DNA from 3 places in the Pseudomonas sp. Fl5BN2 genome. Region 3 is predicted to be linked to each of the others. Evidence: riboswitches for the same ligand, from Rfam matches in the RefSeq annotation. Region 3 holds a riboswitch; each other region holds the start of a gene.
The links. A riboswitch is a leader RNA that binds a small molecule or an ion and turns the genes downstream of it on or off. The one in region 3 is predicted to bind manganese.
Positions count from the first base shown of each region.

Region 1: linked by a shared signal. The riboswitch ahead of mntP (manganese efflux pump MntP) and the one ahead of GV819_RS14685 (TMEM165/GDT1 family protein) in region 3 are both predicted to bind manganese.
Region 2: linked by a shared signal. The riboswitch ahead of GV819_RS14120 (sodium:calcium antiporter) and the one ahead of GV819_RS14685 (TMEM165/GDT1 family protein) in region 3 are both predicted to bind manganese.

Region 1 covers NZ_JAAARL010000031.1:4,721-8,788, forward strand. The annotation lists gene GV819_RS29730 (MipA/OmpV family protein) at 1-284, opposite strand, end outside; gene GV819_RS29735 (serine hydrolase domain-containing protein) at 291-2,114, opposite strand; yybP-ykoY riboswitch at 2,328-2,488, shown strand; gene mntP (manganese efflux pump MntP) at 2,499-3,071, shown strand; gene GV819_RS29745 (double zinc ribbon domain-containing protein) at 3,128-3,394, shown strand; gene GV819_RS29750 (GNAT family N-acetyltransferase) at 3,415-3,981, opposite strand.
Region 2 covers NZ_JAAARL010000009.1:25,061-29,128, reverse strand. The annotation lists gene GV819_RS33195 (hypothetical protein) at 1-30, opposite strand, end outside; gene GV819_RS14130 (hypothetical protein) at 157-741, shown strand; gene GV819_RS14125 (DUF7079 family protein) at 747-1,109, opposite strand; gene GV819_RS14120 (sodium:calcium antiporter) at 1,201-2,205, opposite strand; yybP-ykoY riboswitch at 2,191-2,383, opposite strand; gene GV819_RS14115 (alkaline phosphatase D family protein) at 2,599-4,068, opposite strand, start outside.
Region 3 covers NZ_JAAARL010000009.1:141,588-145,655, forward strand. The annotation lists gene GV819_RS14675 (2-hydroxyacid dehydrogenase) at 54-1,019, shown strand; gene GV819_RS14680 (class I SAM-dependent methyltransferase) at 1,051-2,049, shown strand; yybP-ykoY riboswitch at 2,101-2,224, shown strand; gene GV819_RS14685 (TMEM165/GDT1 family protein) at 2,316-2,900, shown strand; gene GV819_RS14690 (M48 family metallopeptidase) at 2,986-3,807, opposite strand.

The DNA of each region.
Region 1 (4,068 bases), on a different contig from region 3:
TCGCTTGCGCCAACCCAGGTACTGAACGACAAGTCACCCCATTCGCTACCCCAGCCCAAGCCCTGGTCCGTGTTGAGGAAAATGCCGTAGGGGCTGACGATCTCGCCGCCGAGCAGTGGTGCCACGGTGCGCTCGTCGCTGCCGCTGTAGCGTGGAACGCTGGCGACGCCGGCGTGCACGCCATATTTCCAGTCTTCGGCATGCAGCGGGGCGGACGCTGTGGTCAAGCCGATAGTGCTGACCCAAAGGGCCGCGGCAGTGGTGGAGCGTTTCAGGGTTTTCATCCCGGTTTAGAACCTCAGGTAGTGGTTGTTGTAGGTGCGTTTGAATGAGTAGCCGAGGACGTTGACCCCGTTGATCTGGCGGCGCACGGTGTCGCCCAGGCCTGGACCATGGCCGGCGATCACCGCGTGTGCGTTGTCCACTGGCGCCAGGATGTAGTCGGTGAGGGGACGGCCCTCATGCAGGCTGCGGATCATCAGGAAACCGTCTTCAAGGGTGATGCTGACGCCATTCATGGGGGCATTGGCCTGGCCTTCGTTGAGGGTCTGGTAGGTACCCACCGTGGCCAGCCAGTTGTCGGGCAGGGGCACCGGATCGATGCGTTCTCCTACCGCCAACAGCTGGCCATGACTCCTGGCGGTGAACACCCGGTGACCCTGGACGCTCATGACGTCCAGCTGCACCCGGCCCAGGTCGCCCAGGTCCTGCAGCCAGAGCCCGAGGAATTTCTTCTGTGCCCGCAGCCAGCCGTATTCGTCGCGCAGCAGTTCAAAGCGGGTGCCGGCCAGTTCGCCGAACAGGTGCTGGTCCTGGTCGCGGATCCGCAACACGCCCCAGGCTGTGGCATAGAAGCCGGCCAGGTGTTGGCGATCCGCGGCTTCCGGTACTCGACGCCGCTGGATCGGTGGGGGCGCTGCCTGAGCGGTGCTCGGTTGATCCTCGTCGGCAGTGCCGTGAGCCTGCAGCAGCATGCGCAGGACCTGATTCACCAGGGGCTGGGCGAGGGCTTCGCCGCTGCTGGAGTTGCTCATTACGATCACCGCCAGTTGCTGCTCCGGGAGCACGCTGATCTGCGCATGAAAGTCGCCGCTCACTCCGCCGTGCTGCCAGGTGCGAATGCCTGGGCGCACCCACTCATCGCCGCAGGGTGAAAGGAACCAGCCCAGGCCCACCTGGCAATCGAAATCCAGCGGATTGCCGGTGTTCTGCGGGCGCACCATTTCGTTGATCGAAGCCGCCGACAACAGCTGGTGATTCTTGTAGTGGCCCTGGGCGAAGAGCATCCGCACGTAGCGACTCAGGTCCCGGGGGCTGCTCCACAAGCCGTTGGCGGAGAGGTCGCGGACCAGGGTGTCGTTGCTGCGGGTGCCGTTTGCATAACCCTGGGCGCGATTGGGTTGGGCATGGCTGTCACCGCTGAAGCTCGACTGGCCCATGCCCAGTGGACGCAGCAGGGTTTTTTGCAGTTGCCGTTCGAGGTCCAGGCCGCTGCAGCGCTCGATCGCCGCGCCCAGCAGCGCGTAGCCCAGATTGGAATAGGCGGTCTGGGTGCCCGGGGCGTTGCTCAGCCAGAGGCCGCTGAGCTTTCTCGGCAACTCGCCGAGGGCCGGGGGCGTGTGCAGTTCGCGCAGGTATTCGGCGGGCATCCCGGCCTGGTGGCTGAGCAGGCGACGCAGGGTCACCGCCTGGTCGGCGGCACTCTGCTCCTCGTGAAAGCGTGAGCGGACGTAGAACTCCTTGAGGGTGTCCTGCAGGGGCGCATCGAGTTGCAAGCGGCCTTGTTCAATCAGCTGCATGACTGCGGTGGCGGTCAGCAACTGGGACAGGGCGCCGGCACGAAAGGCGGTGTTCTCGGTGACTTGCACGCCCCGGGCCTGGTCGGCAAAACCAAAGCCCCGAGCCCAGATCAGTTCCTGGCCATCCACCAGGGCGATCGACAGGCCCGGTACCTGATGCCTGGCCATCTCCTGGGGGATGTACTGCTTCAGGTAGCGAATGATGCTGGCGTAGTCGCCAGGCTCGATAGGCGGCGCTAAAGCGGGCTGCTGATTGCAGCCCAGGCTACCCAGCAGAATGCCTAGCAACGGCAGGCCGAGAAGTTTGGCAGACATGCAACACCCGAGCGGAAATTTGATGTGCGCATGCTAGGGAAGGGGGGCTGGTCAGTCTTTGGCAGCTTTGTCTGGAAACTGTCAAAGAGTGTTAAGACCGCCGGCTCAGACATCCGCTGCCTTTCATGGGGGGCGCTGCAGGATGTTGCCGCCGAGCGTCATGAGCCCGTGTACGGCAATGAAATTTTCACAATCGACGGGCTAAGCTGCGCGCCTCTTTGGGGAGTAACCTGCCACCGCCTGCTGCGGTGGAGCCCGTATCAACACACTCGGCAACCTGCCGTGGTGCGGGCGCCGTTTCGGTTGGTGAGACCATCGACATACCTGTGCTGAAGTCGGGCGCGTGGGTATGTCGTGGACTCAAGCCCGACCGGAAGACCCAAGATGAACCCTGCCTCGATCATTTTCCTCGCCTTCGCCATGTCCACCGATGCCTTTGCCGCCGCGGTAGGCAAGGGTTCGGCCATGCTTAAGCCACGCCTGCTGGAAGCCTTGCGCATCGGCCTGATCTTCGGCGTCATTGAAGCCATCACCCCGGTGGTCGGCTGGTTCATCGGCCAGGCCGCGACGCAGTGGGTGGCCAACTGGGACCACTGGATCGCCTTCAGCCTGCTGCTGTTGCTGGGCCTGCACATGATCTACAACGGCACACAGCTGCAAACCGAAACCGAGGAAGAAAAGCCCCGCCAGCATGGTTTCTGGGTGCTGGCAGTCACCGGTTTCGCTACCAGCATCGATGCCTTGGCGGTAGGCGTGGGCCTGGCTTTCGTCGACGTCAACATCTGGGTCGCGGCCAGCGCTATCGGCCTGGCCACCATGACCATGGTCACTCTCGGCGTCATGCTGGGCCGGGCCATAGGTACGGTGATGGGGCAGCGTGCGGAAATATTGGGTGGCGTGGTGTTGATCATTGTCGGCTCCGGCATTCTCTACGAGCACTTGTCGGCGCTGGCTTGACTCTGTAGTTACTACAGGGTTTTTACTGGCGATCACAGTCTAGTGGAGTGATCGACATGAGCTTTTTCGGACGGTTGTTGGCAGGGCATCACGGTGGTGGGCACGGCGGCGGGCACGACGGTTCTCGGGGCGGGCATCCGGGCTCTGGGCATTCGACAGGGGCCGGCAGCCCTTGCCCGCAATGCCGGGCGTTGAACCCTGCGTCCGCGCGTTTCTGCCAGCAATGTGCAGCATCGCTGGTGCCGGCCGGTTGCGCTCAATGCGGTGCGACATTGGCGGCGGGCGCGCGATTTTGTGGGCAATGCGGCCGCGCCTCGAACTGAGGCGCGGTGCGGGCGGGAGGTTACAACTCCAGGCTGTGAATCACCTGGGTGGCATCGTCGGGGTCGATGGCACTGCGCATGCCGAGGGTTTTCGCCAGCCGGCGCATGCTGTAGTTGGAAGCCGCATCCACCGAATACATCTGCTTGAAACCATTGTTTCGGGCCTCGTCGATCAGGTGCTGCATCAGCAGTGCGCCGAGGCCCTTGCCTTGCCACTCATCGGCGATGGTCACGGCGAATTCGCAGCGCCAGGGTTGATCGTCGAGTTGCGCGTAGCGGCTGATACCGACTTCGCGCAGGTCACCGTTGTCATGGACCAGGGCCACGTAGGCCATCCGTTGTGGGGTGCCAACGTCCATCAACTGATCCAGCAACTGGTCGCCCACCTCCTTGATTTCACCGAGGAAGCGCTGGTGCCGGGTGACGGGGGAGAGGTTTTCGATAAAGGCCTTTTCCCGCTCGCGGTCCTGAGGCCGGAGCGGACGGATCAGTACATGGCTGCCGTCGCTCAAGGCGTCGATCCAGTATTGGCCTTGTTGTGCCGGGAACGGCGGGGGGGCGAGAACATCGAGAGCGCTGTTGGGCATGATCAAGTCTCCGGAAAACCAAAGGGCGAGCAATTACCTAGAGCTTTACTCCGCTGCGGGGCCGGGCGCTTGACCGGCATCAATGTC
Region 2 (4,068 bases), 120 kb from region 3:
GTTGCGGATCTGTTGCCACCCGATAGGCATCATTGCTCCTTGCGCGCGGGCTAAAAGGGCTGGAGAAAAATCTCCGGACGTCCAGTTTGCCTGCTGTAAGATTGCCATCCTTTGCCCCGTCCCCCCCCTTTGCAGTCGATCCATCAAGGATGAATCATGAGGTTTCACTCGCTTTTGTTGCTAGGCCTGTCCCTGGGGCTTGGTGGCTGTACCTATGTCTCGACACTCAAGGCCACTGCCGTGAGCTACCGCGGGCCGGCCGCGGCCGCAGATACCGCGCTTATTCGTATCGTTGCACAGGGGTTGGTGCGTGGTGTGCCCGATAGCGATTGCGTCGACTGGCGCAAACCGGGCTCGGGCCTGATGGTCAAGCCCCATCGTGGCCGCCCCAACCCGAACTTTCGCAACCTGGGCATTCCGATGACGGCCGAGACCGATCGCATGCGTCGCCAGGAGGGTTTTGGCGCCAACGAACTGAGGCTTCCGGCCAATCGCCCGTTCGCTTTCCAGTTCTACAATACCGAGCCGGGTATGAGCCGGGACTTCCGCGCCGTGTGTGAGCAAAGCGTGACCTTCGTCCCCGAGGCCGGCGCAACCTATCAGATGGTCTTTCTCCAGGACGGCATGTGCACCGCGATGTTGCGCAAGATCGATGCCCAGGGCCGGATGCTGCCGGAGCCGGTGGGCCTCAAACCCAGCGACTACTGTTCTGCCGATGCCCGATTGAACGACTCCAGGTAAGGCGCTCAGTGGCGGTAGTGCTGGCAGATCTCTTTCCAGATATAGGCGCCACGAAAGCGGATCCAGCGGATAAACAGGTCGTCGCGAAATGCCTGTACGCGGCTGTTGCGGCGCCGCTCCAGGCTGTTTTCGATGGCCTCCAGCAACCACTCGCGCTGAAAGCCCTGCCAGATCTCCGGGATCACCGACATCAGGTTGACGTAGCATACCGGCGCTACCTCGTAGTACAGGATGCGTTCCACCTCGGCGCGATCGTAAGCCTCGGTTTCCCGGGCGATGTAGGGGTAATCCACCTCGTTATCTATAAAAGCGTCTGACAGCACGTAGCGAATGTCGGCCCGTTGTTCCGGGGTGATTTGAGCTGACATGACACTTTCCTTCCTGCTCTCAATGTCCATTGAAATAGATGGCTCCCTGTCCTGGTTTCGTGCTCGCCGGGCCGGTGAGTTTCGCGGCTGCCTATAGATCAAGCGCAACCAGCAGAACCGCAAACAGCACATACAGCAGGGCCATCGAAGCCAGCAGCGTGCGCGAGATTATGCCTTTGCGGAAAGCGAAGAACAGGGTGCTCACACCCAGCAAGGTAATGACTGCCGCCAACACCAGGGATTTATCCAGCAACCACGGGGTGAAGAACAGGCAAAACGCGGTGGGCACAGTGGCCTGGATCATCATGGCGCCGCTGATGTTGGCCAGTGCCAGGCGATATTTGCCCTGGCGCACCCAGATAATGGCATTCAGAGTCTCAGGCAGTTCGGTGGCAATCGGGCTGAGCAGCAGCGCCAGCAATTGCGGATGGATACCCAGCATCGGGCCCAGGGCATCGAGTTGCCCGACGAAGACGTGCGAGGCGGCAAAGATGACCAGCAAGGCGGTCAGTGTTTGCAACACCGCCGCTGAGGTCGACGGTGTCGCTTGGCGAGGCGATAGCTTCAGGGGTTCGATGTCCTGCTCTTCGTCGTCGTGCTCGGCACGCATTTCCTTGCAGAAATACGCCACATAGGCTGCCAGAAAGACGATCCCCAGCCAGGGCTTGTAGGCAAACACCACCAGGCCCAGGGCAATCTTCACCACGAAAATGGTAATGAACCAGCCTTGGTCGCGGCTGAGTCGCTTGAAGTCCTGGCGGATGGCGTCGGTATCCGCCAAGCGCTTGCGCGACAGCAGCAGCGTCACGCCCACTACCGCATAGGCGATGGTCACCAGGACCAGCGGGCCCCCCAGCGCCGCACCGATACCTAGCGACTTCTGAGCCTCGGTGCCACCGAACACCACGGCAATAAAGGTGATGACGCTTTCAGGCAGGGCAGTTCCGAAGGCCGCGAGGATGGAACCCGTGGCCTGCTGGCCAACGGCAAGCTTGCGCCCGACCCATTCCACACCGTTGACGAAGTATTCGCAGGCCAGATAGATAACGACGGCGGAGCCCAGAAGCAACGCAAGGGTGATGGGCATTGAATGCATGAGGAAACCTGGGGACGGACACAAGAGCCAATGGTTCGGACACCCGTGTCCGACCCAGGACAGGTGTCTTCACCAATGGTCTTGCCAAGTCGCACGACCGGTCACGCCATGGCTTGCCAGCCAAGTATGTTGACGTGACCCCCTTCAGCAAACGAAGGCGGCTACTCCCCAAGGGAGGCGCGATCCTAGTGGCGCAGAACCGGTGCGTCAACCGCTATGGTTGTGCAACTGATGAGATGCCCAGGTGAAGGATTTTCATTCGTACTGCCCTGCTGTTTATTGCGCGGCCATGCCGCTTTGAAACGGTGCCGTGTGGGCGAAAAAAGCTGAAAAATGGAGGTTTTTTCGCTTTTTTCCGGTCCTTCAGGGGAGCGTTTCTGGAGTAGTAGAGGATTAATCTGGCGCAATCATCCGCGTCGGCGCGGTGCCATCGGCATTGTGCTGATAGATCGCTGTGGGCTGCCCCTGCTCATTGAAAAACACTTGGCCAATCCCCGATGAGTTCCACAGCCGCTCCCCGGCCTCTGCATGTTCGGGTACATGGGGAATCACCTTCATCAGCCGGCGCTTGGTGAACCAGTTCAAGGGCGAACGCGGTGAATAGAGCCAGCGATTGAGGCGGTCGAACCACTCCAGCAGGGCGGCGGGGAATTGGTTCTTGATGCCGCTGCTGGTGATCTGCCAGATCCGCGGGCCGCCTTTGCGATGACGGATCAGGACTTCGTAGACGAAGGAGTAGTGCACATCGCCGGAGAGAATCACGTAGCTGCCCGGGGTCCGCGAGTGGCGGAAAATATTCAGGATCACCTGGGCCGAGCCACGGTGGGCCATCCAGTTTTCCGCGTCCACCAGCAGCGGGTAGCCGCACCAACTGAAGACTTTCTGCACCGTCTCGATCAGCTTGACGCCGAAGATCGGCGCCGGGGACACGATGATTGCCGAGGGGTGGTCCAGCAGTTCATGTTGCAATTCGCTCAGGGCTTCCCAGTCCAGCAGGCCCGAGGGTTGGGCCAGGTTGAACTCACTGCGCCAGCGTCGGGTGCGGGTGTCCAGTACGACCAGTGCGGGGCTGCTGGGCAGCACGTACTGCCAGTGCTGGAAGCGCAGCAACTGGTCGATCAATTCATCCTGGTCGGCGCAGTTCAGCTCTTGCCCGTTGTGTGCCGTGGCGCTCAAGGCGCGGGTTTGCTCCAGTAGCGGGCCGAAGGCATCCGGGTTGTTGCCCCAGCCCTGGCACAGCAGGTAGGCCAGCAAGGCGTTGCCGATGATGCGCTTGGAGAAGGAATGGCCGTAGGCGGTTTCTTCCCACTGGGCGCTGAGGTTCCAGTCATCGGTGATGTCGTGGTCGTCGAAGATCATCAGCGTCGAGAGATGGGCGAAGACTCGCGCCACGCCGTCCAGGTCGCTGACGAAAGCGTCGATGGGCTGTTGTTCCTTGGCGTAGCGCGCCTGCTGCTCCGGCGTCAGTTGTGGTGGCTGCGGTGCGATCAAGGTCCATGGCACGGGCGACCAGACCAGCAGGTACATGGCCAGCACTTCGGCGAAGGTCACCAAGTGGTTGTCGGCGTTGCTGCTGGTGAAGATCGGCTTTTTCACTCCGCCGAAAAATCGCTCGCGCAGGGTTTCGTTGCTCTTCAATGCCGGGAGCAATTCGGCGCGCTGGTAGTAGCTGGCACGATGGCGATAGAGCGCGGCGCTGTCGCCCACCACCGCGCCTTCCAGATGCTCGTCGAACAGACCCAGACGCTCGATCAAGGCATGAATCGCCCGCAGCATGGGGCCGGCCACATCGTCGGCATACACCTGGTCGCCGCTCATCATCAGTAATGCCGGCCGCTGCTGGGGCTCTGGCGTTTGCGCCAG
Region 3 (4,068 bases):
CTGTTAGGCTCGGCAGATTACGCCTTAGACCCCTCGTGCAAAAGGTACAGTTCATGACTAACAATCGCCGCGCCGTGTTTCTCGATCACAGCTCACTGGATTTGGGTGACCTGGATCTGAAGGCGCTGCGCGACAGTTTCAGCCCCTTGCAAGTGCATGCCCAAACCGCCCCGGAGCAGGTGGCTGAACGACTGCAAGGGGCACAGGTGGCCATCAGCAACAAAGTCCCGCTGACCGCCGAGACCCTGGCCGCCTGCCCGGATCTGCAACTGATCCTGGTAGCGGCCACCGGCACCAACAATGTCGACCTGGCCGCGGCCCGCAGCCAGGGCATCACCGTCAGCAACTGCCAGGGCTACGGCACCCCTTCGGTAGCCCAGCACACCCTGATGCTGCTGCTTAATCTGGCCACCCGAGTCGCCGACTACCAACAGGCCGTGGCCGCGGGCCGCTGGCAACAAGCCAAGCAGTTCTGCCTGCTGGATTTCCCGATCATCGAGCTCTCAGGCAAGACCCTCGGTTTGCTGGGCAATGGCGAACTGGGCAGCGCCGTAGCGCGCCTGGCCGAAGCCTTTGGCATGCGCGTGGTGCTGGGACAAATCCCTGGGCGCCCGGCCCGGCCTGATCGCCTGCCCCTGGAAGATCTGTTGCCACAAGTAGATGCGCTGACCCTGCACTGCCCGCTCAACGAACACACTCGGCACTTTATCGGCGCCCGCGAACTGGCCCTGCTCAAGCCCGGCGCCTTGGTAGTCAATACCGCTCGCGGCGGCCTGATTGATGAGCAGGCCCTGGCCGACGCTCTGCGCAATGGTCATCTGGGAGGCGCCGCCACCGATGTGCTGAGTGTCGAACCACCCTCGGCCGGCAATCCACTGCTGGCCGCCGACATTCCGCGGCTGATCGTGACCCCGCACAACGCCTGGGGCAGTCGAGAGGCACGGCAAAGAATTGTTGGCCAACTGAGCGAAAATGCCCAAGCCTTCTTCAGTGGTACCCCGCTGCGTGTCGTGAGTTGATAAACTCCGCTACTTTTTTCGGGTGCGGATCATGGACACACGCAGTGAAGTACTGTTACGCCAGGCTCAATTGTTTCAAGGCTCAATGCTGCTGGTCGGCCTGGCTGCGGATGACCTGCTGGGACGCCTGCCCAACGCCCGAGGCTGGAGCTGGCACGCCGGCGATCAAGCGGCCCTGGAAGCTCGCTTTCCAGGCCGCAGCCATTTTGGCGTAACAGCCCCGACGGAATCCTTCGACAGCGCCGTGCTGTTTCTACCCAAGTCCAAGGACCTCACTGGCTACCTGCTCAACGCCCTCGCCTCGCGCCTGGCCGGTCGCGAGCTGTACCTGGTGGGGGAAAAGCGCAGCGGTGTGGAAAGTGCCGCCAAGCAACTCAACCCCTTTGGCAAGCCACGCAAGCTCGACAGCGCGCGGCACTGCCAGCTGTGGCAGGTCACCGTGGCCAATGCCCCCGAGCCGGTGGCTCTGGAGAGTCTGGCCGAGGAGTACGAACTGCCGCTGACCGAAGGGCCGTTGAAAGTCGTCAGCCTCCCTGGGGTGTTCAGCCACGGGCGCCTGGATCGCGGCACCGCACTGCTGCTGGAACATCTGGATCACCTGCCCAGCGGCCACATGCTGGATTTCGGCTGCGGCGCCGGAGTGCTGGGAGCCACGGTGAAGCGCCGTTACCCGGACAACCGAGTGACCTTGCTGGATGTCGATGCCTTCGCCGCTGCCAGCAGCCGCCTGACCCTGGCCGCCAACGGCCTTGAGGCCGAGGTCCTGACCGGTGACGGCATCGATGCTGCACCGATGGACTTGAACTGCATCCTGACCAACCCGCCCTTCCATATCGGGGTTCACACCGACTACCAGGCCACGGAAAACCTGCTGCGAAAAGCAGCAAAACATCTGCAAAAAAGTGGCGAACTGCGGGTAGTTGCCAACAGCTTCCTGCGCTACCAACCGCTGATCGAAGAGCATCTGGGACCTTGTGCGATCAAGGCCGAAGGCCAGGGCTTCCGGATCTACCGAGCCAAGCGCGGCTAACTGGTTTTTTCGCAAACAAGGCTTGCCGAAAGGGTTTTGCCTAGGCAGAATCCGCTCCGTCCTAGGGGAGTAGTCTCCCACGAGCGCCACGCTCGTCCGGCATGCGTCAACATACTTGGTCCTCAGACCATGGCGCATGCGACCCAAGAGTCCGCACAGACGGACCGCAGGGTTTGACAAGACCTATGACACGAACACCTTACCCGGGGCGGGAAGGCTGTACGTGTCATAGCCGTGTCGACCCGCCCCTTAGGAAAACCCTGATGATGCTGGATTCTCTACTCGTTCCCACCGCAATCGTTGCCTTGGCCGAAATCGGCGACAAGACGCAACTGCTCGCCCTGATTCTCGCCGCGCGCTTTCGCAAACCCTGGCCAATCATCGCCGGCATCGTCGCCGCAACCCTGGCCAACCATGCGGCCGCGGGTGCAGTCGGCGCCTGGTTCGGTAGCTTCTTCTCGGATTCGACCCTGCACTGGATTCTCGCCGCCAGCTTCACCGCCACTGCGCTGTGGACCTTGGTTCCGGACAAAATGGACGATGACGAAGCCACTACCGCGCGCAAGTTCGGGCCCTTCCTGACCACCCTGATTGCGTTCTTCCTGGCGGAAATCGGCGACAAGACCCAGATCGCCACCGTCATGCTGGCCGCGCAATACCCGGACCTGTGGCTGGTGATCATCGGTACCACCCTGGGCATGCTGATTGCCAACGTACCGGTGGTGCTGGCGGGCAACTTTGCGGCAGACAAACTGCCCCTGACCCTGATTCGTCGTCTGGCTGCGTCAGCCTTCTTCATCCTCGCCATAGTGGCGGTGTACAAGGCCATGCAGATCAGTGGCTGGGTATAAATGAAATCGCCGGCAAGGCGACTCCTGCAGGTTGCGCAGGAGCCGCCTTGCCGGCGACCACGTCATCGAGAATGACGTGCGCAGATCAGGACTTCTTGGCCTGCTCGTACAACGGCATCACCTTGGGAATCGCCGCCTGCAAGGAGGCGATACGGCTAGTGGAAGCCGGGTGAGTGCTCATGAACTCAGGTGGCGCGGAACCGCCCGCAGCCTGGCCCATTTTGTTCCACAGGCTGATGGCCGCATTCGGGTTGTAACCGGCACGGGCGGCCAGCTCCAGACCGATCAGGTCCGCTTCGTTTTCATTCTCGCGACTGTTGGGCAGGGTCATCAGCAGGTTTACCCCGTTGTCACCCAGCGCAACCGTCTCTTGCGGCACCCCGAACAAGGTAGCGATCTGCTTGCCTGCGCCGACCGCGTACTGCTTGGACATCGCCTCACGACCATGCTCACGCAGGGCATGGGCAATTTCATGGCCCATCACCGCAGCGATCTCATCGTCGGTCAGTTTCAGCTTATCAATCAGACCGGAGTAGAAAATGATCTTGCCGCCAGGACCACAGTTGGCGTTGAGCTCGTCGCTCTTGATCAAATTGACCTCCCACTTCCACTGCGCGCAGTCAGGGCGGAAGTTAGGTGCCTGGGCAATCAGGCGATCAGCGATGACCTGCAGGCGCTTGGCGTTGGCACTGGTTTTGTCCAGCACGCCCTGGCTGCTGGCCTCCCCCAAGGTCTCCTGGTAGGACTGAGCATAGGATTGATTGACCTCAGCGCTGGAGACCATGCTGAACATGGATTGCTTGCGATCCACGCCCACAACGCCACCGTTGGTGGTGTTGACCGTCTCGCAACCACTGAGCAGAACAGCGGCACTCAGTGCACATACAACCAATGACTTCTTTTTCATGCAAACCTCCCTGAAAACATGGCGCGTATCCTAAGGGCGGAACTGTATCCGCGCCAGATGCAAATCACATTATCAGTCGTAATTCAGATACATACGGGCCCCGTAGGAAAAACTTCATATGCCCCTCCAGGCCGCCAGGGCCCTGGAACACCTGCCTGCCAAGCATCACCTCAAGCCATCTGAAGCAGTCATTTTCCCACCCGAGGCTAATGGCCAGCAATGCAGCGGCCGATACAGCGGGGCAGACCCTATTCCTGCGCC